Regions from separate parts of the Clostridium sp. LXY-7 genome, predicted to be linked through region 1. Evidence: a T-box and tRNA genes for the amino acid it is inferred to sense, from the RefSeq annotation. Region 1 holds a T-box; the other regions hold tRNA genes.
The links. The T-box of region 1 lies ahead of thrS (threonine--tRNA ligase). A T-box ahead of a tRNA ligase gene usually reads a tRNA of that ligase, here a tRNA-Thr.
Positions count from the first base shown of each region.

Region 2: it has a tRNA-Thr gene. The T-box ahead of thrS (threonine--tRNA ligase) is inferred to sense a tRNA for this amino acid. The anticodon was not compared.
Region 3: it has a tRNA-Thr gene. The T-box ahead of thrS (threonine--tRNA ligase) is inferred to sense a tRNA for this amino acid. The anticodon was not compared.

Region 1 covers NZ_JBLLJL010000001.1:333,750-343,947, reverse strand. Annotated here, with positions in the region: gene ACI48Q_RS01755 (hypothetical protein) at 361-627, shown strand; gene ACI48Q_RS01750 (polysaccharide deacetylase family protein) at 653-1,537, shown strand; gene ACI48Q_RS01745 (phosphatase PAP2 family protein) at 1,709-2,266, opposite strand; gene ACI48Q_RS01740 (NlpC/P60 family protein) at 2,401-3,696, opposite strand; T-box leader at 4,112-4,329, shown strand; gene thrS (threonine--tRNA ligase) at 4,399-6,336, shown strand; gene ACI48Q_RS01730 (S8 family peptidase) at 6,513-8,810, shown strand; gene ACI48Q_RS01725 (DUF4349 domain-containing protein) at 8,905-9,843, opposite strand; gene ACI48Q_RS01720 (C39 family peptidase) at 9,991-10,198, opposite strand, start outside.
Region 2 covers NZ_JBLLJL010000004.1:163,908-174,105, forward strand. Annotated here, with positions in the region: gene spoIID (stage II sporulation protein D) at 1-713, shown strand, start outside; gene ACI48Q_RS13960 (peptidoglycan DD-metalloendopeptidase family protein) at 896-1,588, shown strand; gene spoIIID (sporulation transcriptional regulator SpoIIID) at 1,719-1,973, shown strand; gene mreB (rod shape-determining protein MreB) at 2,066-3,100, shown strand; gene yyaC (spore protease YyaC) at 3,278-3,808, opposite strand; gene ACI48Q_RS13980 (hypothetical protein) at 3,958-4,536, shown strand; tRNA gene ACI48Q_RS13985 (tRNA-Thr) at 4,681-4,755, shown strand; tRNA gene ACI48Q_RS13990 (tRNA-Tyr) at 4,762-4,846, shown strand; tRNA gene ACI48Q_RS13995 (tRNA-Val) at 4,853-4,928, shown strand; tRNA gene ACI48Q_RS14000 (tRNA-Thr) at 4,954-5,028, shown strand; tRNA gene ACI48Q_RS14005 (tRNA-Tyr) at 5,035-5,119, shown strand; tRNA gene ACI48Q_RS14010 (tRNA-Val) at 5,126-5,201, shown strand; tRNA gene ACI48Q_RS14015 (tRNA-Thr) at 5,227-5,301, shown strand; tRNA gene ACI48Q_RS14020 (tRNA-Tyr) at 5,308-5,392, shown strand; SAM riboswitch class I at 5,493-5,593, shown strand; gene metK (methionine adenosyltransferase) at 5,778-6,953, shown strand; gene recD2 (SF1B family DNA helicase RecD2) at 7,167-9,371, shown strand; gene ACI48Q_RS14035 (hypothetical protein) at 9,386-10,198, shown strand, end outside.
Region 3 covers NZ_JBLLJL010000007.1:138,526-148,723, forward strand. Annotated here, with positions in the region: gene fabK (enoyl-[acyl-carrier-protein] reductase FabK) at 1-569, opposite strand, end outside; gene acpP (acyl carrier protein) at 620-853, opposite strand; gene ACI48Q_RS19445 (beta-ketoacyl-ACP synthase III) at 873-1,847, opposite strand; gene ACI48Q_RS19450 (MarR family winged helix-turn-helix transcriptional regulator) at 1,859-2,323, opposite strand; gene ACI48Q_RS19455 (M23 family metallopeptidase) at 2,598-3,245, opposite strand; gene ACI48Q_RS19460 (DnaD domain protein) at 3,443-4,426, shown strand; gene ACI48Q_RS19465 (ATP-binding protein) at 4,419-5,393, shown strand; tRNA gene ACI48Q_RS19470 (tRNA-Thr) at 5,512-5,586, opposite strand; tRNA gene ACI48Q_RS19475 (tRNA-Asp) at 5,593-5,669, opposite strand; tRNA gene ACI48Q_RS19480 (tRNA-Val) at 5,682-5,757, opposite strand; tRNA gene ACI48Q_RS19485 (tRNA-Glu) at 5,763-5,837, opposite strand; tRNA gene ACI48Q_RS19490 (tRNA-Asp) at 5,897-5,973, opposite strand; tRNA gene ACI48Q_RS19495 (tRNA-Val) at 5,981-6,056, opposite strand; tRNA gene ACI48Q_RS19500 (tRNA-Glu) at 6,062-6,136, opposite strand; gene ACI48Q_RS19505 (aminoacetone oxidase family FAD-binding enzyme) at 6,517-7,749, shown strand; gene ACI48Q_RS19510 (MerR family transcriptional regulator) at 7,781-8,620, shown strand; gene ACI48Q_RS19515 (adenylosuccinate synthase) at 8,656-9,942, opposite strand; gene ACI48Q_RS19520 (NAD(P)/FAD-dependent oxidoreductase) at 9,990-10,198, opposite strand, start outside.

The DNA of each region.
Region 1 (10,198 bases):
CACAAAAATGGTAACAAAAATATTTAATTTATTTTTGTTATCATTTTTTAGCTTTTTTTATTATACAAACATATATATTGAGATTAAATTAATACTATATAGTAGTACTGATTTTAAAAATTCTTCTCATTTGAAACTTAATATACATAATCAACATATTTGTCTTATAAAACTATGTGATTAGTATGCATTTTATTACATATTAATTAGTATTTTTCGTAAACATACTTTTTATGTAACTTTTTAAACTTTTATGTATAAAAATGATATTTGTTACTACTTTGTAATAAATATTATTTGTTATAATTATATAATGATACCATGATACCATATTGCTGGAGAGAGGACGGATGAATAATGTTGGAAGTTTCAAGAGCTCCTAAGAAAAAAAAAAGTGTTATAAATTTTTATTTAGTAGGAATAATTCTATTTTTTGTACTAATAGGTTCCTTTGTATTTGCTAATAATAAATTAAAGCAATTCGAGAATATTAATAATGATTTAACTAAGCAAATGGAGCAGCTGAAGGTTCAAGAACAAAAACTTAAGGAAGAGAACAATATTTTAAAGCAGTCTAAAAGTAATATTGATAATAAACTTAATAACTTATCTAATATTTCTAATTAGTGTTTTTGGAGGGTAAATATAAAATATGGCTAAAAGAAGTAGAAAAAAAAATAATAACCTAGGAAGAATCATATTGTTTATTGCATTAATTATTTGTTTTGGTATATCAATATTTGCAAACAGTAGAGTTATATTAGCTATGAATAGTAGTAAAAAGCTACAAAATGAAATTCAAACTATATCCTCTAATAATGATATTTTATCTCAAGAAAACACTAAGCTGCAACAAGCTATTGAAGGAAAAAAATCAGAATATGAGGCAGTTATGGCCAATATGAAGGTTGCCTATTTAACCTTTGATGATGGTCCTTCAGACAATACTATGCAGCTTCTTAATGTTTTGGATAAATATAAAGTTAAAGCTACATTTTTTGTAACTTATAAAGAAGGCTACGACGAAGAGTATAAAGAAATTGTTAAAAGAGGACATGTATTGGCTAATCATACCTATTCTCATGATTATAGTAAAATATATTCATCACAAGATGTCTTTATAAAAGAAGTAACTGATTTAGATGCAAAACTTAAAGAAATTACGGGAGTAGAACCTTCAAAAATTCTAAGGTTCCCTGGAGGCTCTAATAATGATTTAAGCTCCACCTATAGCGGATCAAACTTTATGAAACCTTTAGCAAGCCGTCTAAATGATATGGGATATACCTTCTTTGATTGGAATGTTGATTCTACAGATGCTTCTACTGGCACTCAAGCTAAAAGTGTTATAGTTCATAGAGTATTATCAGATTCACCTTATGTTAAACATGCTAATATATTAATGCATGATACTAACATGAAATATACAACCTTAGAAGCTATACCAGAAATAATAGAGGGATTATCTAGCAAAGGATATATGTTTGATGTATTATCTCATGACTCACATCCTGTGCAATTTATACAAACTAATTAAAATTATGTAAATATATAAATTGTAATTATATTTTTTATAATATGCTAAATTAATATGAAATAACATTATTATAATCTATATATAATAATGTTTTGCAAGTAATAATATGTGGTTCATTATCAATACTATATTAAAACAAAGTTTATAAGAAAAACTTACTAACATTTAATTCTAAATATTAGTAAGTTTTTCTTTGCCTTTTTTAAACATCCATTTTTCAATCATATAAATGGCTAAAATCCCGCTTGTTATACCTACTATAACTCCTCCTATTACATCAAAAAAGTAATGTACATACAGATATATTCTAGAAAATGCTATTAAAAATGCTAATGTTATAAATCCCAATTTGTACCTAGGTAAATATTTACATAATACAAAAGCTACTGCTACTGAAGCTCCAGTATGACCTGATGGAAACGAAAAAGTCACTGGAATAGGTATTAATGGTGTTTCGATAGGATTAACAATTAATGGTCTTGCCCTTTCTACTAAATGCTTTAATATTCCTTCTGTCAATATGGTACTTAATATTAGTGCCAGTATACAAGTAAATCCTATTCTTCTATATTTTTTTGTAAGCAACAATGCTACACTTATAATTATCCATATAAATCCTATGTCACCTAATCTAGTTATAAGTGGCATTAAAAAATCAAAAATCTCATTTTGTAATCCAAAATGAATAAAATCCGTTATTGCTTTGTCTATTGCATAAATAAAGTCCATATACTTCTTCTCCTTATGTATAAAACTATATCACATTTTAATTTATATAGTATGTTTAAAATAATGCTGAAACTAGCTACATATTATCCTTATTTTAAACACACTCTATTATTAAATAAATATTTTTCAGTACTTTATTTAGAAATTTCATTCACTCCTAACATCGCTAGTATATATTCTTCTTTATTAGCACCTAATGTATATGCATTCTTTAATGGCGATACTGAAACTCCTCGAGTGGAGAAAGCTTTTATCTCTCCATTTACATCTTTATTATATCCTAAGGTATCATGCATTATATAAAAATTATCTTCAAATTCTCCAATATACATAGCTACATGACCATCAAAAAATATCATGGTTCCCTGTTTTATATCTCTTAAAATATTGATTCTTTCCTCACTTGATATCTGCCTATCAGTTACTATAACTCTTCCTTCACAATTTTCAAATTGTCTATCTGCATTTCTAGGTAATATTATACCAAGGCTTCTATAGGTATCTAGCATTAACCCTGAACAATCTCTTCCATTAAACTCTCCTCCCCAACCATATCTTTCTCCTTGAAACTTGAATATTTGCCTTAGGATATTATTAACAGTATATGGTAGATAACCTTCATTAACCCCTTCATTAAATGGTATTAATATATTAGCAAATTCTAATTTGCCCATTCCATTTTTTCTTGGATATTTAACTACATAGTTACCTTCGCAGTCCATGTCTTGAACTGTTTCTTCACAATTCCAGCCTCTATCTATAGGTAGTCTAGCTCCCATATCTATTTGTATATTGCTTAAATTTTCATCAAAAGGATTAAATCCAGTATAGATTTTCTTATCTGTTACCACCAAAAAGTCATCACAATAGCAAAAACTCTTAATCTCTTCTTTATCACCTATTACTACATCATCAGCTTTGATCCAAGCTATGTAATTATATATTTTGGCAAAGTACCATTTTTTATCCTTGCTACTACAGTACACTACACATGGCTCACATGGATAAACTGCTGTCTCCATAAATCTATCTAAGCTATACTCAGTTTCATGTTTAAATACTCTATCCTCTGTTGGAAAGGATTTCATTATAGTTCTTCTTATAGTTATTCCATAACTGGGTCTAATATTTTCTTCTAATTTCTCTAAATTTAGATTTTGAATCAACTTGTTACAATATTCTTCCTCAATGAGTTCTCCATTGAAATATAAATTATATTTACGTTCTGTTGGTATTTTACCTACATTATCTATCATGGATATAATTTCATCTTTAGAATATTCTTCCTTCTCAGCAAACACATCAAATATATTGCCTTTCCTGATATTTTCTTTATTAAACCTATCTATATCAGTCTTATTCATAATTATGTCACCACTATTTTTATATAAGCTTGACCAAAAACTGCTACAATACATTTCTTTTTTCATAAATTATTTTCCTCCTATAAATATTCTGTGATTAGCACCATAAATACAGTTTTCTTATTATTTTATTATAAGATATTTCATCATAATATGTAAGTATATTGAAATATTTTCACTATGCTAAATTCATATATTCTTACTGGTAATAAAAGGAGATAAATCGTTCTGAATTCAGTGAAGTGCAAGCAGCGGTTGCAAATAAGTGATCACTTTTTTCTCTAGAAAAGCGATTTACTGGCGAAGCCAATTCTCTCTCCCTAGCATACTTCTCCAAAATATTAGGATTTTTCATTAGTTTCTACTATCCTATTGACATAATTAATAATTATGATAAAATTATTATAATTTTATGATAATATTTATGATAATTTTATTGAAATTATGATATAATAAAGTTACAATAATTAAGTTGAATATTAAAATCACAGTGAAGAGAAGAGTAAATATGTAACTTATTAACAGAGAGTTGGCATAATAGCTGAAATTGCCTTCAAATAAAACATATTGAAAACCACCTCGGAGTGACTCTAATAAAGTCCGTTAACTACGTTATAGTTATTAAAGTGGTCTTTTGTAAGTTATTTTATACTTATATAGACAAATTGGGTGGAACCACGGGTATACCTCGTCCCTTTTCTATTATGAAAAGCGACGAGATTTTTTATTTTAGTGATTTAATAATATATATGGAAAGGAGATTTAACAATGATTAAAATAACATTAAAAGATGGCTCTTTTAAAGAGTATGAAGGCCCACTAAGTGTGTTAGACATTGCAAAAAGTATTTCTGAAGGACTAGCAAGGGTTGCTACAGCTGGAACTGTTAATGGGAAAACTGTAGATTTACGTTATATAGTTGAAGAAGATTGTAATCTTAGTATTTTGACTTTTGATGATGCTGAGGGAAGAAAAGCATTTAGACATACATCAGCTCATATATTAGCTCAAGCAGTTAATAGATTATTCCCAGCAGCAAAACTTGCTATAGGACCTGCTATAGATAACGGCTTTTATTACGATTTTGACTTAGATGAAGGTTTCTCTAATGAAGATTTAACTAAAATTGAAGAAGAAATGAAAAAAATAGTTAAAGAAAATTTATCTATAGAATGTTTTCAACTTCCAAGAGATGAGGCTATAAAATTCATGGAAGAGAAAGACGAACCTTATAAGGTAGAGCTAATTCAAGACCTACCAGAGGGAGAAACTATAACTTTCTATAGACAAGGTGATTTTGTAGACCTCTGTGCTGGTCCTCACCTAATGTCAACTAAGCCAGTAAAAGCTTTTAAACTAACTAAACTAGCTGGAGCATACTGGAGAGGAAATGAGAAAAATAAGATGTTAGCTCGTGTCTATGGTACTGCCTTCACTAAAAAATCTGAATTAGATAGCTATTTAGAGGCTGTAGAAGAGGCTAAGAAACGTGACCATAATAAACTTGGAAGAGAGTTAAAATTATTTACTACTTCTGAACCTATTGGTCAAGGACTTCCTCTATTAATGCCAAAGGGAGCTAAAATAGTTCAACTTCTTCAAAGATTTGTTGAAGATGAAGAAGAGAGAAGAGGATATTTATTAACAAAAACTCCTCTAATGGCTAAAAGTGACTTATATAAAATTTCAGGACACTGGGATCACTATAAGGATGGAATGTTTGTTCTTGGAAATGAAGAAAAAGATGCAGAAGTATTTGCACTTAGGCCAATGACTTGCCCATTCCAATTCATGGTATACAAAGCTGACAAAAAAAGCTATAGAGATTTACCATTAAGATATGGTGAAACTTCAACACTATTTAGAAATGAGTCTTCTGGAGAAATGCATGGATTAATTCGTGTAAGACAATTTACAATTTCTGAAGGACATTTAGTTTGTACTCCAGACCAACTTGAAGAAGAATTCAGAGGAGTTGTTGACCTAATCAACTATATGATGAAAACACTAGGCATTGAAGATGATATCTCTTATCAATTCTCGCTATGGGATGAAAATAATAAGTCTAAATATATAGACAGACCAGATGAGTGGTATGCTACTCAAGATAAGATGAGAGATATATTAAATAACCTTGGAATTAACTATACTGAAGCAATAGGCGAAGCTGCTTTCTATGGACCAAAGTTGGATTTACAATTTAAAAATGTTCATGGAAAAGAAGATACAATAATTACTGTTCAAATCGACTTCTCATTAGCTGAGAGATTTGGAATGACTTATATCGATAAGGATGGAAAAGAGAAGTATCCATATGTTATCCATAGAACTTCTATAGGATGTTATGAAAGAACTCTTGCCATGTTAATTGAAAAATATGCTGGAGCATTCCCAACTTGGCTTGCACCAGTTCAAGCTAAATTATTACCTATATCTGAAAAATATCATGATTATGCAGATGAGGTATACAAGGAGCTTAGAAAATATAATATCAGAGTTGAAGCTGACTATAGAGCTGAAAAAATTGGATACAAAATTAGAGAAGCTCGTAATGAAAGAATTCCTTATATTCTAGTAGTTGGCGAAAAGGAAGCTGAGAATAAAGAAGTAGCTGTAAGAAGCCGTAAAAACGGTGATGAAGGCTCAACTGCTCTTAATGCCTTCATAGAAAGAGTATTAAAGGAAGTTGAAACTAGAGAGAAGTAAATAGAAAGATTCCAGTGATCTTCACTGGAATCTTTTTTATTCAACGAAATAACTACAATTTTGTAATATTTATATTCACTTATTTGTAACCTTTTTATATAAATCACTATATATACTATATATTGGACTATAGAGTCAACTTTTCTTTGGACACCTTATATCTAGGAGGATTTTAAATGAGAAAAAGCGTCTTAATTATTAAATCAATAACATCTATTATTCTATTAACTCTATTTATAGGTTTTTATAAATTTACTTATAGTTCCTCAGCCACTGAAAATGTAACACCTATAAATTACACTGGAAAAGGAGTTAAGGTTGCTGTCATTGATAGTGGCGTTGATATAAATCATCCTGATTTAGTAAATAGCATAATTGGTGGATATGACTTTGTTGATGATAAACCTATTTATAAGGATGGAGATTTAAAGTATGGTCATGGAACACATGTGTCTGGAATCATCGCAGCTAATGGCAAAATTAAAGGAGTTGCTCCTGAAGCTTCTTTATTGGTCTATAGAGTTATAAGTAAAGACGGCACTACAACTGATGAGAATATTGTAAAGGCTATTGATGAATCCATCAAATCTGGCGCAGATATAATAAATATATCACTAAGAGCTAATTATAATATGCCTAATGGCGTTGTAGCTGATGCCATCAATAAAGCAATTGAAAAAGGTATTGTAGTAGTTAAATCCGCTGGTAATTATGGTCCATCTGATTGGAGTATAAAGGATGTAGCTGCTCTACCTGGAGTTATTACTGTAGGAAATGGTTCTTCAAATTTATTATCTACTAATATCATAGGAGAGAAAAGTAATACTAAATTTAAATTAAATTTAGTAAGAGGAAGCAGTAAATTCCCTGAAGGAATTAACTACTCCATCATAAATGAAGCGAAAAATGATTTTAAATCTGTATCTAAGCTTGAAGATAAAAATAACATACTCTTATTTAAATGCGATGATATTTTCGAGCTAGAAGAATTTATTAGTACTGTTGACACTAATAAAGTATCAGGCATTATAGTGTACATAGAAGGTGGACAAGTAGATAGTGATTCCTTTATACTATATGATTCAGCTAAAATACCCGTAGCTAGCATAGATAAAAATGATTTTGTAAGGTTAAATACTATTATCGGCAAAGAAACCATGACATTAAAAAATGAATCTATTACCAAAATTTTCTATGAAAGTTCTCATGGCCCTACTCCTGGACTATGGGGCATAAAACCCGATGTAATCGCGCCTGGTATCGATATAAATAGTACTGTCCCATACGAAATTGATGAATCTGGTTATAAGAAGGAAACTGGCACTAGCATGTCAGCACCTTATATCACTGGTGTAGCTGCATTAATAAAACAAGCTCATAAAAATTGGAGTCCTGAACAAATTAAAGCTGCTATAACTAATAATGCTAAATTGATTATAGATGAAAATAGAACAATGTATCCTCCACAGATTCAAGGTTCTGGATTTGTAGATATAGATAAGTTAATAAATGTTGATTCTTTTATAACTCCAAATAATTTAAGTTTTGGTTTTATAGAAAAAGATATTGGGAAAAAAGAAATTACTCAAGTTCTCTCTATAGAAAATATATCTAAAAATAGTAAAGTATATAATATAGATTATGTACTGTATAACGACGCAGAACAAATAATACTAGATATTCCTAAAAATATATTTGTAGAAGGTAACTCTAAAAGAGAATTATTAATGAAGGCAACAGTTGATACCAACAATATACCCAATGGAATTTACTCTGGATACATAAAATTTACAGCTGAAAATGATACTAAAAATATGCCATTTATAATACTAGTAAATCCTGAGGGATATCCCCTAATAACTGACTTCTATACTAATTCCAAAATAGTTTCAAATCAAGATGAGATAAAAATAAATTATTACTTATGCAACGATATTGATGAGTTAACTATAGAAATTAGAAATTTAAATGATGATTCTGCTAAACCTTTAACCCTTTGGAGAGGAAGTAATTTGGCGAAAGGCTTTGGTGAAGTAGCTTCCACTTCTTCCTCTGAAGAAATTCTTCCTTTAGAGGATGGAATCTATTCTTTAACTGCTACTGCCTATAAAGGAAAACATAAAACCGAATTATCTGGTAATGATGTTTTAATTGTAGATTCTTCTAACCCTAAAGTTTCATATGAAATAAATAATTCTTCAATAAAATTTAGTGTAGATGATTTAATGGTAAAATATAAAGATATTATTTGCTCTGAATTTGAATTTGAAAGTCCCATAACATTAGAATGGAAATTATCCAATGAAGATAAATGGACAACTTGTCAAATATCCGAAAATGATGAATTCATCGTTCCATTGCCTTATGATAAATTCATTGAAGGAGAAAATCAGTTAGTTTTTAAAATTAAAGATTGTTTAAATAACACTACTGAATTATCTTTAAATATATCCTTAAAAATGAATATCCAATAAGGTTAATACTATGGGAATTTTTTAAGATAAGTTTAATATAGATTGAAGAAACCAAGTATAAACATTTTGTCTATACTTGGTTTCTTTATATAAATTATTTATCTTTATTCTCCTTACGAATAAATTTAATATTCTTTTTCTTCATAATAAATCTTATTATGAACCCTATTGGTACTAATATAATTAAATATGGAATTATAGCTACTGCAAATACCACTGTACCTTTTCCTAGGTTAACAATACTTCTTATGGATTTTTTAAAAGCTACAGCAACTTTATCTCCTAGACTACTATTGCTTCCCTCACCTATAGATAATTCTGAAACTTCATTTAATCCTATATTTATAGTTGAATACTCCACTAAATTGTCCCATTGTTTTAAGGATCCTGTTAAGCTCTCTATCTGATATCTAACTTCTGTTAAACTCTTCTCTACTTCTATGATATCCTTAACATCTTTAGCATTTTTCATCAATTCTAAAAATCTCTCTTCTTGAATCTTTAAAGACTTTAATCTAGCTTCGGTATCCACATATTGAGAAGTTACATCTTGACCATTTACACTTTTTGATATCATATTAGCTATATTACCTAAGCCATTTAGAAAACTATCAAACTTGTCACTTGGTATTCTTACTGAAAATGAGGCATATCTACTTGTAGAATAACTTTCATTCATAGTTTTACCTTGAATATTAGAGCTTTCTACATAACCTCCTATCTTATTTATTTCATTATTTAAATTATTTATAGCTTCATCGAATTTTAAGGTTTCTAGTTGGATATCTCCTGTTTTTATTAATTTTCTATTAGGATTATTTATAACATCTTTAGGGCTACTTTGATTCTTTGCTTCGTCTTTACTTATACCTGATTTTTGTTCCTGAGACATTTCTTGTTTAGCCGTACCACCATCTGCTTTGTTTATATACTCACTATTAGCACTATCTTTCTTACTACCACAGGCAAATATCATAGTGGAAAATATTATGCATATCACTATAACTATCGCTCTCTTTAAAAAAACTTTCATAAAAAATCCTCCTAAACATTTCTATCATTATGAGTATATACGTATAAATTTATAGGAAAATTCTATTATATTAGTAAGTTTTTATATTTATGGCTTTATTTTAAGATTTTATTTTAAAATGATTGTTGATTTTTAAATTACATATTATTATTTGTAATAGCTTAAAGCCTTATTGCCCATGCTCTTCCATATGGATTTAAAAATATCCTTACTTACCGATGCCCCTTGTTTATTTTCTAATGGATCATTATAGTAAATAAAATCTTCATCTACTCCTGTTAGTAATATAGCATGTTGAGAGAAATTTCCTTTAATAACTTTTCCATTATTCATCCATTGGGCTGGTCTTGATGGT
Region 2 (10,198 bases), on a different contig from region 1:
CTTATGCTATAGCGCATATGAAACCAATAGGCAGTGGGTGTGCTAACGCTTATGGAGGGGATTTATGTGATACTACTCATTGTCATGTATATACAAGTAAGAATAAAAAAATAAATCAATGGGGAAATAATGGAAATGATAATTGGATGAAAATTGAGGAAGCTGTAAATTCTACTGCTAATATGATTATCACTTATAATAATGAGTTGGCTAAGGGTGCATACTATTTTTCAACTAGTGGGGGGAAGACGGAAAATGTAGAGGAAGTATTTAGTGCCAAATTGCCTTATTTAAGAAGTGTAGAAAGTAAAGGTGAAGAAGTGGCACCAAGATATAAAAGTAATGTAAGTATTGAAAAAAGTGATTTTGTTTCAAAGGTTAATGGAACATATAATCAGGCTGGATTAAATGTAAACAAGTTAACAAAACAAATAAAAATAATTAGTCATACTGAAGGTGGTAGTGTAAAAGAACTTAAATTAGGTGGGGTAGTTATAAGTGGGAAAAAATTAAGGGAATTATTGGGATTAAATTCAGCTAACTTTACTATAGATATAACTAATAAGACTATAGAAATAAAATGTGTTGGATTTGGGCATGGTGTTGGAATGAGTCAATGGGGTGCTAATGCTATGGCTAATGAAGGGGAGTCTTATATTAATATATTGAAACACTATTATACTGGAATAGAAATATATAAAATAAATAATTAAATACAATTAAAATATTAAATAAAGATTGCATAGGGTTTAGCATATATGGCTAAATCTTATGCAATTTTTATTTACTGAGATTTTTATTAGATATTAAATAAAATATTAAAAATTTAAAATTTTTTTCTTGTACATGTATTAATTTTCTAATAAAGGGTCAAAATACATATGGAGGTGTTTTTATGAACAATAAATTTGATAAATTCAAAAAGTTTATTAAAAAAGAAGGTTTCTATGTAATACTTTTCGTTTGCTTATGTTCTGTAGCTACAGTGGCGGTTGTAACATCAACAAGAGCTAAGAATGATATAGACAGTGCAAAAGTAGTAGTACAAGATACAGACAAGAATGTAGTAGAACAACCTAAAAATCCAGAAGGGGCACTTCAGGTAAAAGAAAATTTAAAAGAAGTACCTAATGTGAAAGCTAATAATGAGACAAAAGCAGTATCAAATTCAAATGATAAATCTTTTGTAAATCCAGTAGATGGAAGTTTAGGAAGAGCATACTCAGAAGACCCAGTATATTGGGCGACAACTAAGAGTTATAAAACTCATTTAGGCATGGATATAAAGGCAAAAGAAGGAGCTAGTGTTAAATCAGTTTCTGAAGGAATTGTAAAAAACATAGGTAAAAATACTGAGGGAGCTTTTATTGAAGTTGACCATCAAAATGGGTTAATAACTGTATATGGAAATCTGGAAGAAAATATTTCAGTAAAAAAGGGTGATAAGGTTACGGCTTCACAAGAAATAGGTAAAGTTGGAAATACTACAAATTTTGCTTATGAGGAATACGGAACTCATCTTCATTTCCAAGTTTTAAAAGATGGGAATGAAGTAGACCCTGCAAAATATGTAACCTATAAGAAATAGTTCTTATAGATTTAGTCTTATTAGTCATTTTCTTTTAAAGAGGAAATGGCTAATAAGAAACTAATAATAAGTAATTTAAGTTCGCAATTTAGCATATTATTATTTATAGAAGCATTAAGGAGGTAACACTTTGAAGGACTATATTGAAGATAGAGTACTAGAAGTTGCAAAATATATTATTGAATCAGAGGCTACAATTAGGAAAACAGCATCAGTTTTTGGAGTAAGTAAAAGCACTATACATAAAGATATGACAGAAAGATTACCTAAAATTAACCCCCAAATAGCAGAAGAAGCAAAAAGCATCTTAAATTTAAATAAAGCTGAAAGACACATTAGAGGTGGAAAAGCTACTAAAATGAAGTATAAAGTAATTGAAGGTTAGAATAAATAGTAATATAATAATATTTAGGAGAAATTGTAGATATTAGTATATTTATACTTCAAAATAGATCAAGAAGCGGGAGTGAGTTTTAGATGTTTTTTTTCGGAATGGGAACAGATATGGGGATTGATTTAGGAACTGCTACAGTGTTAGTGTACATGAAAGGTAAAGGGGTCATACTTAAAGAGCCTTCAGTGGTAGCTATTGATAAAAACTTAAATAAAGTATTAGCAGTAGGTGAAGAAGCTAGAAAAATGATAGGAAGAACTCCAGGAAATATAGTAGCTATACGTCCATTAAGAGACGGGGTTATTTCGGACTATGATGTTACAGAAAAGATGCTAGAGCATTTTATTAAAAAGGCTTGTGGAAAGAGAAAAATTTCTACACCAAGGGTTGTAGTATGCGTTCCTTGTGAAGCAACCGAAGTTGAGAGAAGAGCTGTGGAAGATGCTGCTAGAAATGCTGGAGCTAAAAAGGTGCTTTTAGTGGAAGAACCTTTGGCAGCAGCTATAGGAGCAGGATTAGATATTACAAAAGCTAGTGGAAATATGGTAATAGATATTGGTGGAGGAACTACGGATATAGCAGTTATATCTTTAGGTGGTATGGTTGTTAGAGAATCTATTAAAGTTGCAGGAGACAAGTTCGATGAAGCTATAATTCGTTATATAAGAAAAAAACACAAGTTAATGATTGGAGAAAGAACTGCAGAAGAACTAAAAATAAGCATAGGGTCTGCATATCCAAAGGAAGAAGAAATTAGTACGGAAATAAGAGGAAGAGATTTAATAACAGGTCTTCCCAAAAATATAACAGTAAACTCTAATGAAATGAGAGAGGCATTAAAAGAAACTATATATTCTATTGCTGAATGCACTCACTCAGTTCTAGAAAAAACACCACCAGAGTTAGCTGCCGATATAGCAGATAAAGGAATAATTATGACTGGTGGAGGAGCATTATTAGATGGGCTAGACAAGCTAATTGAGGAAGTTACCAAGGTACCTGTTTATGTAGCAGAAGAATCTGTTTCTTGTGTAGCTATTGGAACTGGTAAAATGTTAGACTTTATTGATAAGTTAGATACCACTCAAAGTACTCAAGGGTGGTCAGTGATAGATTAATATTGTCCAATAAATAGCAAAAGGAATGTGTTTTAAGTAAATACATTCCTTTTGTTATTTATTTTATTATTAGAATTGAAAATCTTCATTTAAAGTTAAGAAATTACTTTATAAATATATTTTAGAATTTAGAATATAAAATTATAAATCTAAAACAGTGCTTATTCAAAATAGAGATCAAAGTTTACAAGTATAGAGGTGATACGCATGAATTAAACTATTAGTTATAACTCTCGAGATTTCAATAATAAGATTTAATCTAATATTTCTACTAGTGAAGGGTTCTTCATCTTCACTAGAATCAACTATACCTATTATAGAAATATCTCCTACAGGGCATAGGCTTTTACCTACACCTTTACCAGGACTTATTGGGTAGTCTCTAATCTGAATTTCTCCTATATTTAAAAATGGTCCTAAGCAAGCATCAATACCAATTATTTTTGATGAAGGATGCTTTAGTTTTATGGTTGATAGTTTGTTCTCTAGATTTAATGCATGGATAGGATCATTGATAGTGCCATACACTGGTAATGGGAAAAACTTTTCTTTAAGTAGTGTACCTACAAGAGGCCCGAGGCAATCACCTATACATCTATCAGTTCCAATACAAACAACAATAGTATTTTCATCTAATTGATTTTTTAAAAATGTTGATAAACTATAATAACCCAAAGGGTCTTTGTAATGGATCTTAATTTTACTCACATAAACACCTCCCTATGAATTTATATGATTAAAGATTAATAAATATTAACGAAATATATATTTTGTTCTGAAACATAATATGTATAAAATCAAATCATTAAGACATAATTAAGATGTGCAAAATTTTAAGTGTGAGGTGACTCAAAATCATGAAAAGAGTTTTTTATAGTGGAGTTATAATTGCATATACTATTTTTATATCAGGAGTTCTAATTAGCTTAAACAAAAGTTATCATGTGTATAATGAAAATAGTATGATTGCTAAAGAATTAGAACAAGAAATTTATAAAGAAAAGAATTATAAAGAAGAGAATTATGAAGAAGAAAATACAGCTAGTGAAGTAAATGATGATACAAATTTTAAAAAATATATGAAGTTTAAAGAAAATCAGATGTTAAGAATGGAAGAGCAATTTGAATATAATGATAAGTATATGAACGATAATTACAATTCATATATACCAGAAACCGATTATAAAATAATAAAGACCTCTGTAGAAGATATAGAGAAAGATCTTAGTATGATTGAAAAAGCGAAATTAATGATAATTTCAGAAGACTTATCAAATAGAGATATTGAAAAAATAAGCGAGTATATAGAGTATAAGAATGAAAAAATAGGAGTGGAAAAAATAATAGAAATTGTAAAAGAAAAACTTAAACCTAAAGATGTTGAATATGTTTTGAAAGTATTCTCTAGATATATAGATTTTAGTAGCCTTAGATAAGAACAAGAGTGCAATGTAAATAGAAGTATTCATTAGAAAAATAGAAGGAGAGTAAAATAATCATCCCAAATGGGTAAATTTGAATTTGAAAAAGTAAAACTAAAATTGTATACTATAACTTGTCAAGTTTATAAATCGGGATTTGCTGGCATGGCTCAACGGTAGAGCAGCTGACTTGTAATCAGCAGGTTGTAGGTTCGATTCCTATTGCCAGCTCCAAAATGTGGAGGAGTTCCCGAGTGGCCAAAGGGGGCAGACTGTAAATCTGTTACGTTTCGTTTCGATGGTTCGAATCCGTCCTCCTCCACCATATTATGGTCGCATAGCTCAGCTGGGAGAGCATCTGCCTTACAAGCAGAGGGTCACAGGTTCGATCCCTGTTGTGACCACCATTAAACTAATAATTAAATAATATATGCTGGCATGGCTCAACGGTAGAGCAGCTGACTTGTAATCAGCAGGTTGTAGGTTCGATTCCTATTGCCAGCTCCAAAATGTGGAGGAGTTCCCGAGTGGCCAAAGGGGGCAGACTGTAAATCTGTTACGTTTCGTTTCGATGGTTCGAATCCGTCCTCCTCCACCACAATATGGTCGCATAGCTCAGCTGGGAGAGCATCTGCCTTACAAGCAGAGGGTCACAGGTTCGATCCCTGTTGTGACCACCATTAAACTAATAATTAAATAATATATGCTGGCATGGCTCAACGGTAGAGCAGCTGACTTGTAATCAGCAGGTTGTAGGTTCGATTCCTATTGCCAGCTCCAAAACTTGGAGGAGTTCCCGAGTGGCCAAAGGGGGCAGACTGTAAATCTGTTACGTTTCGTTTCGATGGTTCGAATCCGTCCTCCTCCACCATAAAAAAATATCACTTTTGTGATATTTTTTATTTTGAGAATAATCAAATTGACATGCTTTTCATATTATGATATTATGATGTTGTAAAAATAATTAATAACTCTTATCAAGAGAGGTGGAGGGATACGGCCCTGTGAAACCCGGCAACCGGTGAATTATCACCATGGTGCCAATTCCAGCAGACATACTGCGAGATAAGAGAGAGTAGTGTATTGTGATAGCTAACCTCTTCTTAATCTTAAGAAGAGGTTTTATTTTGTTTGTATGTATTATTAAATTAAATTTTTATTATTGGAGTCTTAACTTATATTATAAGTTTTTATTTGCCTATTGGAATTTAATATGTGAGAACTCCAGATAAAAAAATCAGAGAGGAGATAAAGAAATGAGAAGATTATTTACTTCAGAATCAGTTACAGAAGGACATCCAGATAAAATGTGTGACCAAATATCAGATGCTATTTTAGATGCTATTTTAGAAAAGGACCCAATGGCTAGAGTTGCTTGTGAAACAGCGACAACAACAGGAATGGTTTTAGTTATGGGAGAAATCAGCACTAAATGTTATGTAGATGTACAAAAAGTTGTTAGAGAGACCATTAAAGAAATAGGTTATACTAGAGCTAAATATGGATTTGATTGCAATACTTGTTCAGTGTTAACCTCTATAGGTGAACAATCAGGGGATATTGCAATGGGGGTTGATGAGGCTTTAGAAAGCAAAAAGGGTGAAATTAATAAAGAAGATGCTATTGGTGCTGGAGATCAAGGTATGATGTTTGGTTTTGCATCAAATGAGACAGAAGAATTTATGCCACTTCCAATTGCTATGGCTCATAGATTAGCAAGAAGATTGTCAGAAGTTAGAAAAGATGGTACTTTAAATTATTTAAGACCTGATGGAAAAACTCAGGTAACAGTTGAATACGAGGATAACAAACCAGTAAGAGTAGATGCAATAGTTATTTCAACTCAACATGATCCAGAAATAGAGCGTGAACAAATTGAGAAGGATTTAAAGCAATATGTAATAGCTAATATTGTTCCAGCTGAACTATTGGATGATAATACTAAGTATTATATAAATCCAACAGGAAGATTTGTTATTGGCGGTCCACAAGGAGATTCAGGATTAACAGGAAGAAAAATTATAGTAGATACTTACGGTGGATATGGTAGACATGGTGGTGGAGCATTCTCAGGAAAAGATCCAACTAAGGTTGACAGATCTGCGGCTTATGCTTCAAGATGGGTAGCTAAGAATTTAGTTGCTGCAGGAGTTGCTGATAAAATAGAAATAGCATTAGCGTATGCTATAGGAGTAGCTAAACCTGTATCTATAGCAGTTGATACCTTTGGAACAGGAAAAATTAATGATGATAAAATTGTTGAATTAATAGAAAAGGTATTTGACTTAAGACCAGCAGCTATAATAAGACAATTAGATTTAAGAAGACCAATATATAAACAAACAGCTGCTTATGGACATTTTGGTAGAAATGATTTAGATTTACCGTGGGAAAGATTAAATAAAGTTGATGATATTAAAAAATATTTATAATAAAACAGAGTGAACTTTATGGTTCGCTCTTTTTTTATAACTTTGTCTTAATATAGTGTTGATAATGAACTATATAAAACAAAATCGTATTTATAAAAAATTTTGATTTAATAGGACTGAGAATAGTAAATAATATAAATATAAAAAAGTACAGCTATAAATATGCTTCAGATGCTATAATTAATAGAAGAAAATATTTAGGAGAGATAAAGTATGATAGTTATGGAAGTTGTGGCGGATAATATAGTTTTTAAAAATGAAGAAAATGGATATGCCATAATTAGAGCTATTCACGGAAGAGAAAATATCACCATGGTTGGTACTATGGCTTATATTGTTGAAGGAAATAAATATAAGGTAACAGGAGAGTGGGTTAATCATCCTAAATTCGGAAAACAATTTAGAGTAGATAATATAGAAGAAATAGTTCCAACTACATTATCGGGCATAGAAAAATATTTGGCCAGTGGTATTATAACTGGTATTGGACCAATAACGGCAAAAAAAATAGTGGAGTTTTTTGGAACTAAAACCTTAGAGGTTTTAGATAATGATATAAAAAGACTAAATGAAATAAAGGGAATAGGAAAAAAGAAAATCGATACAATAATAGAGTCTTATGCTAGTCAAAGAGCTACAAGAGAAATAATTATATTTTTTCAAAAGTATGGGATATCTGTAAATAAAGCCATGAAAATTTATAAGAAATTTGGATGGACATCTATAGATATTGTCAAAGATAATCCCTATATATTAGTAGAGTATATTTCAGGAATAGGATTTAAAACAGCGGACATGATAGCTAGGAGTATAGGAATAGAGAGTGATTCTCCATTTAGAATAAAGAGTGGAATATCCTATATAATTAATGAGTATTGTGCTATGGGAAGTACATTTATGCCTATGGATATTTTAGAAGAGAAGGCAATAAATGTATTAGGAGTAACTATAGATAAGATTAAAGAGAATATATATGATTTAACCATAGAGGGAAAAATAAAAATTGAAGAGGTAGACGATATAACAGCTGTATATAATATGTATTATCTGTATATGGAGATGAGTGTAACTAAAAAGATAGCTGAACTTGCTACTACTACCTATGAAAAGCTAGAGGTTAAGTTAAGCAAGGAAATACTAGAGTTCGAAGATGAGAATAGTATTAAATTAGCTTCAAAACAAAGGGAAGCTGTAGAGGGAGCTATAAATAATGGTATAGAAATAATAACAGGGGGACCTGGTACTGGTAAAACTACAATTATAAATTGTATAGTTCATATATTTGAAGGTTTAGGTATGAAGGTTGCTATGGCTGCGCCAACAGGACGAGCCGCTAAAAGAATGAGTGAAGCTACAGGTATGGAAGCAAAAACTATACACAGACTTTTAGAGATTGGCTCTTACTCAGAGAGTGAAGAGGAAGATTTAGAATTTGAAAGTAGTCCAGTAGAAGCAGATGTATTAATCATAGATGAGGCATCTATGATAGATATTACTTTAATGAATGCACTGCTTAAAGCAGTAAGCTTCACCACAAGGATTATTATAGTTGGAGATGTAGATCAGCTTCCATCTGTGGGACCAGGAAATGTACTTAAAGATCTCATAGAAAGTGAAGCTGTTAAGGTGGTTAGATTAAATGAGATTTTTAGACAAGGGCAGGAAAGTATGATAGTAGTCAATGCCCATCTTATTAATGAAGGAAAAATGCCAATACTAAATAGAAAGAGTGGAGACTTCTATTTTATTGATGCACTAGATCAAGACAAAATTTTAGAGCAAATTAAATCTTTAGTTAAAACAAGACTACCGAAATTTAATAAGGAATGGAATAATGTTAAAGATATTCAAATATTATCACCAATGAGAAAATCTAGCGTAGGTGTAGATAATTTAAATAGTGAACTACAAGATATACTTAATCCAAAGCATGGTAGTAAAAATGAAAAGATTTTAGGGGAAGTTATTTTTAGAGTTGGGGATAAAGTAATGCAAACTAAAAATAACTATAATTTAAAGTGGAAGAAAAGAAATACTGAAGAAGATGGTAGTGGAGTATTTAATGGTGATGTAGGTTACATAATAGATATTGATGATGAAGGCAAGGTAGTAATAGTTTTTGATGATGACAAAGTAGTTGAGTATGAGGAAAGTGAATTAGAAGAGTTAAGCTTGGCATATGCAATAACAATACATAAAAGTCAAGGAAGTGAATTTCCAGTAGTAATTATACCTATGTTTATGGGTCCTCCACTTTTAATGAATAGGAATTTACTTTATACTGGAATCACACGAGCTAAAAAACTTGTAGTATTAGTTGGAAGTATTAGAGCGGTAGATTTTATGAAAGATAATAATAGAAGTTTTGAGAGATATTCAGGACTTAAGTGGAGAATAAAAGAAATAATTCATATGTAATTAGGAGAGAGCTTATGCTATTTGGTAGATTCAAAAAAAAGGATAAAGTTGAAAAAGGCTTAGTAGAGGATAAGTTACTACAATTCTATAAAGAGAAAAAAGAGAAGGTAAATATTATCTCTTTTTTAGGTAACAAGCGAAAAGTATTCAATGATATAATAAGCATTGCATTAAAGGAGAGTAAAAAAGTCTTATATATAACTACAGAGGTTTCTAATAGTATTGACATTTTAAATAAATTCAAGATTAATATATTAAGCACTAAACTAACAGCTAGTCAAAGTAATAAAGTTAATGTATGTACTCCTAGTGAAGCATTATATTTAACTGATAAGTTTAATTTAGTAATATATGATGATATTAATTCTTACCCACTAGTTTCGAAGGAGAGTATAGGTAAAATTATGGGAAATTTGGTGAGTAGTTATGGGCTAATGATAGCTTATTCTATAGAACCTATTTTTGATAATGAATCTATACTTTATTGCACTCACGATAAATATATAAAAACACCCTTGATAGAACCAAGAATTATAACAACAAGATTAAAAATAGAAGAAGATATACCCATGGTGGTATATGAATATTTACTTTGGGCAATAAATTCTAATAGTAATGTGCTTATCTATGTACCATCAGAGGAAAAGGGTGAAAAAATATATAATTACTTGTTAAATATCAAGGAAAAGTTAACAGAAAATATATTTTTATCAAATGCACCTATAGAGAGTAATTCATCTATAAAAAAAATTATGAATAAGGAGGGATTTATCCTAGTAACAAATAATTTTAAAATGGATTATCCAACCTTAAAGAAGTTGAATATA
Region 3 (10,198 bases), on a different contig from region 1:
TGAACACCTTTGGCACCTAATGCAAAAGCCGCCACCATACCTCTTCCATCGCCTATACCACCAGCTGCTATTACTGGTATGCTCACAGCATCTACTACTTGAGGTACTAAAGCCATAGTTGTTAATTCACCTATATGTCCACCTGCTTCACACCCTTCTGCTATTACCATATGTGCTCCACTTCTTTCCATCCTTTTCGCTAATGCAGTTGATGCAACTACTGGAATAACCTTAATATTATGACTTCTCCACATATCCATGTATTTACCTGGACTTCCCGCTCCTGTGGTGATTACCTCTACACCTTCCTCACATACAATCCTAGCTATTTCATCAGCATTAGGGCTTAATAGCATAATATTTACTCCAAAGGGTTTGTTGGTAAGTTCTTTTGCTTTTTTTATTTCAGTTCTAACATTCTCAGGGACATTATTTCCTGCCGCTATAATTCCTAAACCTCCTGCATTAGATACTGCAGCCGCTAAACTACTATCCGCTATCCAGGCCATCCCTCCCTGAATTATAGGATATTCTATACCTAAAATATCACATATATCTGATTTGAACATATTAACCTCCCTATGGTTAAGGTCAGATATTTAAATACCTGACCCTTTAATTAGTTATTTATTCTTCTAGTTATATAATTCGTTATATCTCCAACTGATTTTATATTTTCAATATCTTCATTAGGTATTTCTATGTTAAACTCTTCTTCTAAGCTCATGACAATTTCAAATATTTCAAGAGAATCTACTCCTAAATCATCAGAAAATGTTGAAGTTTCCTTAACTTCCTCTATCTCCATAGATAACTGATCTGCGATTATTTTTTTTACTTTTTCTAATACCATATATAATTCCTCCTTAAATTTAAATACTCCATGTTATTAATCCACTACCAAAAGTTAGACCTCCGCCAAAACCTATAATCATAATTTTATCCTGGTTTCTAAATCTATTGTTTTTTACTGCTTCATCCAATGCTATAGGTATACTAGCTGCTGACGTATTACCTACCCTGTCTAGGTTTATTATAAATTTTTCCATAGCTATATTAGTCTTTTTACTAAAACTCTCTATCATTCTTAAGTTTGCTTGATGCGGAATGATAAAATCTATTTCTTCCTTAGTTAAGGATTGTTCCTTCAATATTCTATTAAATTCTTGCTCCATTACCCTCACTGCAAATTTATATATTTCTTTACCATTCATATTAATCTTAGAATTGTAGGAAATTTTATTTGTATAAGGATTTTCTAAATCTACCCCTCCGCATGTTAGAGATTCTCCTTTGGCTCCAACACTTTTACAATTTATTGAGCATATTCCCCGCTCTTCACTTCTTGTAACAACTATAGCTCCTGCTCCATCACCAAATAATATACAGGTTCCTCTATCCTTCCAATCAATGATTTTAGATAGTACCTCTGCTCCAATTATTAATGCGGTTTTTACCTTTCCTGTAGCTATAAAATTCTCTACTATACTTAATCCAAACATAAACCCACTACAAGCAGCATTTATATCAAAAGCCATGGCATTACTAGCTCCTATTGCTTTTTGAACGTTACATGCTACTGATGGAACTAATGAGTCTGGACTAACCGTACCCACAATTATTAATTCTATATCTTCAGGATTAATTCCACTACTTTCTATAGCCTTCAGAGCTGCTTTAGAAGCTATTATAGATGTATCTTCATCCTTAGATATTCTTCTTTCACTTATTCCTGTCCGTTCGATAATCCACTGATTGGATGTATCTACTAAACCCTCAAGATTTTTATTGGTTACCACATTATCAGGAATATAAGAACCAGTACCTATTATTTTAAAATTTTTCATGGTACTCTCCTTTACTTATTTTTAAGGTTATATTTAGCTTTAAAAAATCTATTTAATTTATCTAAGGACTTCATAAGAACTTCTTCCTCTTCTTCAGTTAGTCCCTCAATAGTAGCTGTTATCATATCTTGATGAAATTTTTCATGTATTCTATAAGCTAATTTTCCCTTTCTAGTAAGGGCTATCATTACTGATCTTCTGTCCTCTTCAGCTCTTTCTCTTTCAACATACTCTTTTTTCACTAATTTATTTATAGCTGTAGTTAAAGTTCCTACTGTAATTCCTAAATCTTGAGCTACTTCAGTCATAGTTCTTGCACTATACATACCTATAGCATCAATTGTATGTACCTCAGTTATTGATAGGTCACTTAAAACCCCATCCTTTAAAGCATTTTGCTCTATCTCTAAGATATCATTAAAGGTTTCAACTAAAAGTTCATTTAATATTTTCTTATTTGAAGAAGGCGGTGCCATAAATAAGTCCTCCTTTAATTTTTGTTTGATATTCAAATTATTTGATAGTCAAAGTATATATTTTATCTTCCTATCTGTCAATAATTTTTATATATTTAATTTGATGATCAAAGTAATTTAACACATTATTCATTTTTGTTCATTATATATATTCTAAAATTTATTATTTTATCAAGTTATTCTTAGTTTCACGTGGGTTTGCTTAATGGATAAACTAAAATCCAAAGAACAAAACGCTCTTTGGATTTTAGTTTTCTATATAAATACTTTTTGTTTAATATTGATAGTCACCTTTATATTCTAATGGATCTATAGTATTTCCATTAATTTTCAATTCAAAATGAAGATGTGGCCCTGTACTGTCGCCAGTATTTCCCACCTCAGCGATTAATTGTCCTCTATTAATATTCTCTCCTGTGTTTACATAAAGTTTATTACAATGAGCATATACTGTTTGCATACCATTGTCATGATCTATTATAACAACCTTGCCATATCCTTTAGCTACTCCTGAATAATTGATAACTCCCGTAAATGCTGCTTCTATCGGAGTTCCTGTAGGGGCTGCTAAATCAATTCCCTTATGTATTGATTCCCCTCTTTTTTCTCCAAATGTAGATGTTAATACTCCACTTGTTGGAGTATGTATCGATTTGTGAAGAAATACTTCTTTGGAATTGTCATTATTATTTTCTCCTCTACTTATTCTTTCTTCTTCTTCAATTGCTTCTGCTATCATGTTCTTCAATTCTATCTTTTCATTTTTTACCTCTATCTTCTCATCATCAATCTTTACTGGTACTTTTTCTTTATTTAACTGAATCTCTTTTGTAGTAACTTTGTTAAAGGCACTTATCATAGTTGAAATGCATACTATCGATATTCCTATAATAATAACCCTATAACAAAAACTTTTATTCATAAGTATGACCTCCTTACCTAAATGATAATATTCCCTGTTTTTAAAATATTAAACATAAGTTTTCTTATATATATTTACTCTAAAATAATTGCTATTATGATATACTAAACTTATAATATAATTTTATTGATAATAATAAGCATTAAATCTATAATGTTTAAGTATAGTCATATAGTAGTTAGAAAGGTAGCGATGTCATGAGTACTTTTATGTTTAAATCCAAAACCTTAGATTATACTCCCGTTAGTAATGTTTTTATTGACAGTTTCATGGCGAAGGCTAGAGGAGAATATGTAAAAGTATATTTACTTGGTCTTAAATATTGTATTAGTGGTGAAATAGGTGCTAGCTCTTCTCTTATAGCTTCTGCATTATCACTTCTCGAAACAGATGTCCTTAATGCTTGGAACTATTGGAATGATGAGGGAGTTATCAAATTGACCCCTATAGACAATATCGGAAATTACAATGTTGAATTTCTTGATTTAACAAATATTCCTCAAGAGGGTGAGCGCCCTATTAATCTATTGAAGGAATTAGATAACTCACTAGTTAAAGATATGCTTCAGGATATAGAAAGACTTCTTGCAAGACCTCTTTCTCCTAAAGAAATGTCAACCTATCTAGGTTGGCAAAAAGACTTTGGTTTTTCTCCAGAACTTATTTTATTACTTATTGAATATTGTGTATCTAAAGGAAAAGCTGATTATAGATATATAGAGACTATAGCCATATCTTGGCATGATTTTAATATAAAAGACATAGATGCAGCTCAAAATTATATAAAGAAACATGAAGATAAATGGATGAATATAAGAAAAATACTAACTTATCTTGGTGTTAAAAATGGTGATGTAATGAAGCCCCAGGAAGAACTTCTAGAAAAATGGTTGAATGTATATAAATTTCCTATAGACATTATATACAAAGCCTGTGATGTTTGTTTTGAGAGATTAAATAGAGCAGATTTTAAATATATAGATGGTATACTCAATAGCTGGTTTAAGGACAATATTAAGACCCTTCAAGATATTGAGCTTAAAGATAGAAAAAAAATTGCTCCTAAATCTATAATAAATAATCCGAATAATTCTAAGGGAAACTTTACTAATTATAACCAAAGAACTTATGATTTTGATGCTTTAGAAAGAAAACTTTTAGGATGGGATAATAATGATTAGTAATCATCATTTACAAGTAATGAAAATTTATGATGAAATAAACTCTAGGCAGAAAAAGTCTCTAGAGAATCGTAAGTCAGAAATTGAACTAAAATTACCAGAAATAAAAAGAATTGAAAAAGAAATAGGGAAGCTTTGTCTCTCTGTTTCTTTAAATACACTTCAAGCTTTAGATAAACGTGAGGAATATCTTAAAGAATTAAAAGAAACTATAACTACTTTGAGAATGAGAAAAGGTGAATTATTAGTTGAACATGGATATCCTTTAGATTATTTACAACCTCAATATGATTGTAATAAGTGTAAAGATACTGGATTCATTGGGTCAGATAAGTGTTCTTGTTACAAAAATAAATTAGTAAAGATATATTATGAAAATTCTGCTCTATGCTTTATGCTGGAAAAAAATAATTTTGATAATTTTAACCTGCAATACTATAGTGATAAAAAAGGACCTGAGAAATATAGTCCTAAAGATAATATAAGAAATATTGCTAGCTCAAGTTTGAATTTTATAAAGAACTTTAACAATAACGATGAGAACTTATTATTCTATGGTAGTTCTGGAACAGGTAAGACATTTCTATCTCATTGTATTGCCAAAGATCTAATTGATAAGGGATATTTCGTCATATATAAAACTGCAGAAGAATTAATTAAATCAATAAGAGATATTCGTTTTAATGGTAACTTAACCTTAGAAGAGTATATTAATAATTGTGATTTATTAATTATAGATGACTTAGGTACTGAAATGTCTTCTGACTTCTCAAAGACTGAGTTATTTAATCTGCTAAACTCTAGATTGTTGAATAATAAGAAGATGATAGTGTCCACTAATTATTCTCTTGAAGAGTTAACTAATATTTATTCTGAAAGAATTACCTCTAGATTGATAGGTAACTTTACTCTATGTAAATTCTATGGTGATGATATAAGACTACAAAAGAAATTTTTGAATAAATAAATTAAAGTGGTAGATAATATTTAAAATTTATCTACCACTTTCTACTTTTAGATTAATATATATTTAAGAAATATCTATTCATAAAATAAAAAAGTCCTAGATTTCTCTAGAACTTTTTTGGAGCTGGCAATAGGAATCGAACCTACAACCTGCTGATTACAAGTCAGCTGCTCTACCGTTGAGCCATGCCAGCAAACTATGGCGACCCAGAAGGGACTCGAACCCTCGACCTCCGGCGTGACAGGCCGGCACTCTAACCAACTGAGCCACTGGGCCATATTAAGTTTATGGTGGTCACAACAGGGATCGAACCTGTGACCCTCTGCTTGTAAGGCAGATGCTCTCCCAGCTGAGCTATGCGACCATAAATGGTGACTCCTAGGGGAATCGAACCCCTGTTACCACCGTGAAAGGGTGGTGTCTTAACCGCTTGACCAAGGAGCCATATGTGAATTATTATGTTTTACTAATTCTTAGTAGACTACCTAAGATTTTTAGTAAATTGGCGACCCAGAAGGGACTCGAACCCTCGACCTCCGGCGTGACAGGCCGGCACTCTAACCAACTGAGCCACTGGGCCATATATGTGGTGGTCACAACAGGGATCGAACCTGTGACCCTCTGCTTGTAAGGCAGATGCTCTCCCAGCTGAGCTATGCGACCACAAATGGTGACTCCTAGGGGAATCGAACCCCTGTTACCACCGTGAAAGGGTGGTGTCTTGACCGCTTGACCAAGGAGCCATATGTCTTTTTGCTTTTGTTTTTGTCGGCTCACCCGACATGTATTATAATACAAAAATTCTAATCTAATGTCAACACTTTTTTAAAAACTATTTTATTTATTTTTTTCAAATTTTTAATCATCCTTATAAAATTTACTTATATTCTAATAATATTTAGAGTTTTTCGATATAATGTAGTATTAATATATGAATATTTCTCGTATTTTTAACATTATTATGTTATTTTACTTTATAATCTATTCTTCGATTACATAATTGATAATACAATTATTTTATACAATATCACCTACCTTGTTGAACTAAAAAAAGTTGGATATACTTATAACTATAATATTTTATATACCTAATACTAATTCAGAACTGAAGGGAGATTTTAATTTGTATCATGATCTTATTATTATTGGTGGTGGCGCCTGTGGTATAGCGGCTGCTATTAAAGCTAAAGATTTAGGTATCGATGTAGCTATTATTGATGGAAATGATAGAATAGGTAAAAAACTATTAACTACTGGAAATGGTAGATGTAATATAACCAATAATCAGCTAAATACTAATAGATTTCACAGCGATAATTCACCTTTTTTTAAAAATATATTAGAGAAATTCAATCTTAATCACACTTTAAACTTTTTTAACTACTTGGGTATTTATACAGTGGTTCTTGATGAAAATAAAATATATCCTATGAGTCTTCAAGCCTCTTCTGTTATAGATATTCTTAGAATTAATTTGGAGGATAGAAATATACCTATATATTTGAATAGCAAAGTTACAAATATATCTAAGGAAAAGAACTTCAAAGTCATATGTAATAATAATGATGTATTTCAATGCAAAAACTTACTATTATGTACTGGCGGAAAAAGTTATACAAAGACAGGCTCTGATGGCTCTGGATATAAACTGGCGAAATCATTAGGTCACACTATAATAAATCCATCACCTGGTCTTGTGCAGTTAAAATTAGAATATAATAGACTAAATGCCATTTCTGGAGTTAAATTTGAAGGAACTTGTAAAATTCTAGTGAATGATGTATTTCAAAAAGAAGAGAGTGGAGAAATATTATTTACTGATTATGGTATTTCAGGGCCTCCTATACTTCAATTAAGTAGAATTGCTTCAAAAGGAATTCTTAATAACAATGAAGTATCTCTTAAAATAAGTCTAATCACATTACCTTATAATGAAATGGTAGATTTTTTAGAAAATCACTTTGAAATATTCTCCTATAGAAGTATCTATACTAATCTTATAGGTATTATAAATAAAAAACTCATACCAGTAATTTTAAAAGAAGCTGGTATTGAAGATATTCATATGTCAACCTATGCTCTAGACTATAAAAGTAAAACCAATATATACAACTTACTTCATGCTTGGAATTTTAAGGTAATTAATACAAATTCCTTTGAGAATGCTCAAGTAACCTTAGGTGGAGTTAATACTAAAGAAGTAGATAGTACTTCTCTTCAATCCAAATTAGTAAAAGGACTTTACTTTGGAGGCGAAATATTGGATGTAGATGGAGATTGTGGTGGTTTTAATCTACAATGGGCTTGGAGTTCATCAAGCGCGTCTATTGAGCATATTCATTCAATACTTAAATAAAATGCTTCATAATTTATTTAAAGGAGGTTTTATGAATAAAAAATACTTATCTATTGGGGATATGGCAAAATTTCATAACCTATCTATACAAACTCTAAGGTTATACGATAGAATTGATTTATTTAAACCTAGTTACGTTAATAAAAACACTGGTTATAGATACTATTCCATAGAACAATTTTTTATTTTAGATGTAATTAAATATCTTAAATTTTCTGGTTTATCCTTAGAAAAAATTAAAGAGATATTATCTAATGGCAGTGATATAAATTTATTTTTCCAAGCATTAAATGAACAACATAATAACATAGATAAAAAAATAAAAGAGCTTCAGAATATAAAATCTATAATTGATAATAAGCTTAAAGAAATAGATGAATATTTTGATTTAGAGGATTTAAATGTGGTTTATATTCAGCATATGGATACTATGAATATTCTTCCTATTAAATCCAATTATAATGAGAATAGTGATTTATATGACTTAGAAATACCCCTTAGAAAGGCTATGAATATCTTTGAAGAAAATGGTATTCCATTTTTAGAGCAAGTAGGCCTTACAGTAAGTTATAATTCTTTTGTAAAAAATAGAACTATTAAATACTTAAATACATTTGTTGAAATGCCCAAGGATATAAAACTAAATTTACCTATTTCCACTTTAAAGGCTGGAGATTATCTATGTCTAAAATATATAGATTCTTATAAAAACAAGATAAAATACTATGAAATACTATACAAATATATAGTAAATAATAATATTGAAGTGGAAGGGAATTTCTATGAAACGGCCTTATTATCTTGGATTCCTATAACTCATGAGGATGTGTCTCTGTTTGAAATAAGTATAAAAATAAAAGATGCAAACTGATAAATCTGCATCTTTTATTTTTATATAATATTATTTTATATTTCTCCAACCATCATTGTTTGATCTCTTCTTGGTCCTACAGAAACTATTGATATTTTAACCCCTGTAAACTCTTCTATCTTCTTTAAGTATATCTTAGCATTCTCAGGAAGTTCCTCATAGTTTCTAGCATCATTTATACTGCTATCCCATCCATCAAACTCTTCATATACTGGTTCACATTTAGCTAAATCATCAAGGCTTGCTGGGAAATAATCTATTACTTCCCCATCTAATTTATATCCAATACATACCTTTAATTTTTCAAGACCTGCTAATGTATCTATTTTAGTTACTCCAAAACTAGTTAACCCTGAAACTCTTGCCGCTGTCTTTAATATAACTAAATCCAGCCATCCACATCTTCTACTTCTTCCAGTTGTAGTTCCATATTCAAATCCCTTTTCTCTTATCCAATCACCAGTCTCATCGTTAAGCTCTGTTGGGAATGGTCCTTTACCAACTCTTGTAGTATATCCTTTTACTATTCCAACTGCGCCATCTATCATAGTAGGGCCTATTCCTGCTCCTGTACATATTCCTCCTGATATAGTGTTAGAGGATGTTACAAAAGGATAAGAACCGAAATCTATGTCAAGAAGTGTTCCCTGAGCTCCTTCAAATAAAACCTTCTTATTAGCTTTAATGCTCTCATATATTTTTACTGACGTATCAGCTACATAAGGCTTTAATCTCTCTCCATATTTTACATAAGTTTCGTAAACTTCATTAAAATCTAAAGCTTTTCCATTATATAGTCTAACAATAGTATCATTTTTATCTTTTAAATACTCTTCTAATTTTTCCTTTAATACATGTGGTTTAATAAGATCACATACTCTTATTCCACATCTTTCAAATTTGTCTGTATAACATGGTCCTATTCCTTTTCTAGTAGTTCCAATGTCATTTTTTCCCCTTGCTTCTTCTTTAAGCGTATCTAATATCCTATGGTATGGCATTATAACCTGCGCCCTATCACTTACAAGCAATCTTGCTGGAGTTATATCCTCTCCTAAGCCTTTTAAGTAATCCATTTCTTTAAATAGTGCTTCTGGATCTACAACTACACCATTTCCTATAATATTAAGTTTACTACTATATAATATACCTGATGGAATTAAGTGAAGCTTATATTGTTTCTCTCCTACCTCAACTGTATGACCTGCATTATTACCACCTTGAAATCTTACAACCACGTCGGCTGTCTCTGCAAGATAATCAGTCATCTTACCTTTTCCTTCATCTCCCCATTGAGCTCCTAATACTACAAATGCTGACATAAGAATACCTCTCTTCCTTATACTGAATTAATTATAATAAATGAAGATTAATTATATTTTTTATTCAAAATTCTAGCTACATAAACACCACTGGCAGATGCCTGTGAAAGTGAATGGGTAACTCCTGAACCATCACCTAGAACATATAGGTTCTTGACTTTAGTTTCTAAATTATTATCTACTTGTACGTTAGAATTATAGAATTTAACCTCTACTCCATAAAGTAAAGTATCTTCATTAGCTGTTCCTGGAGCTA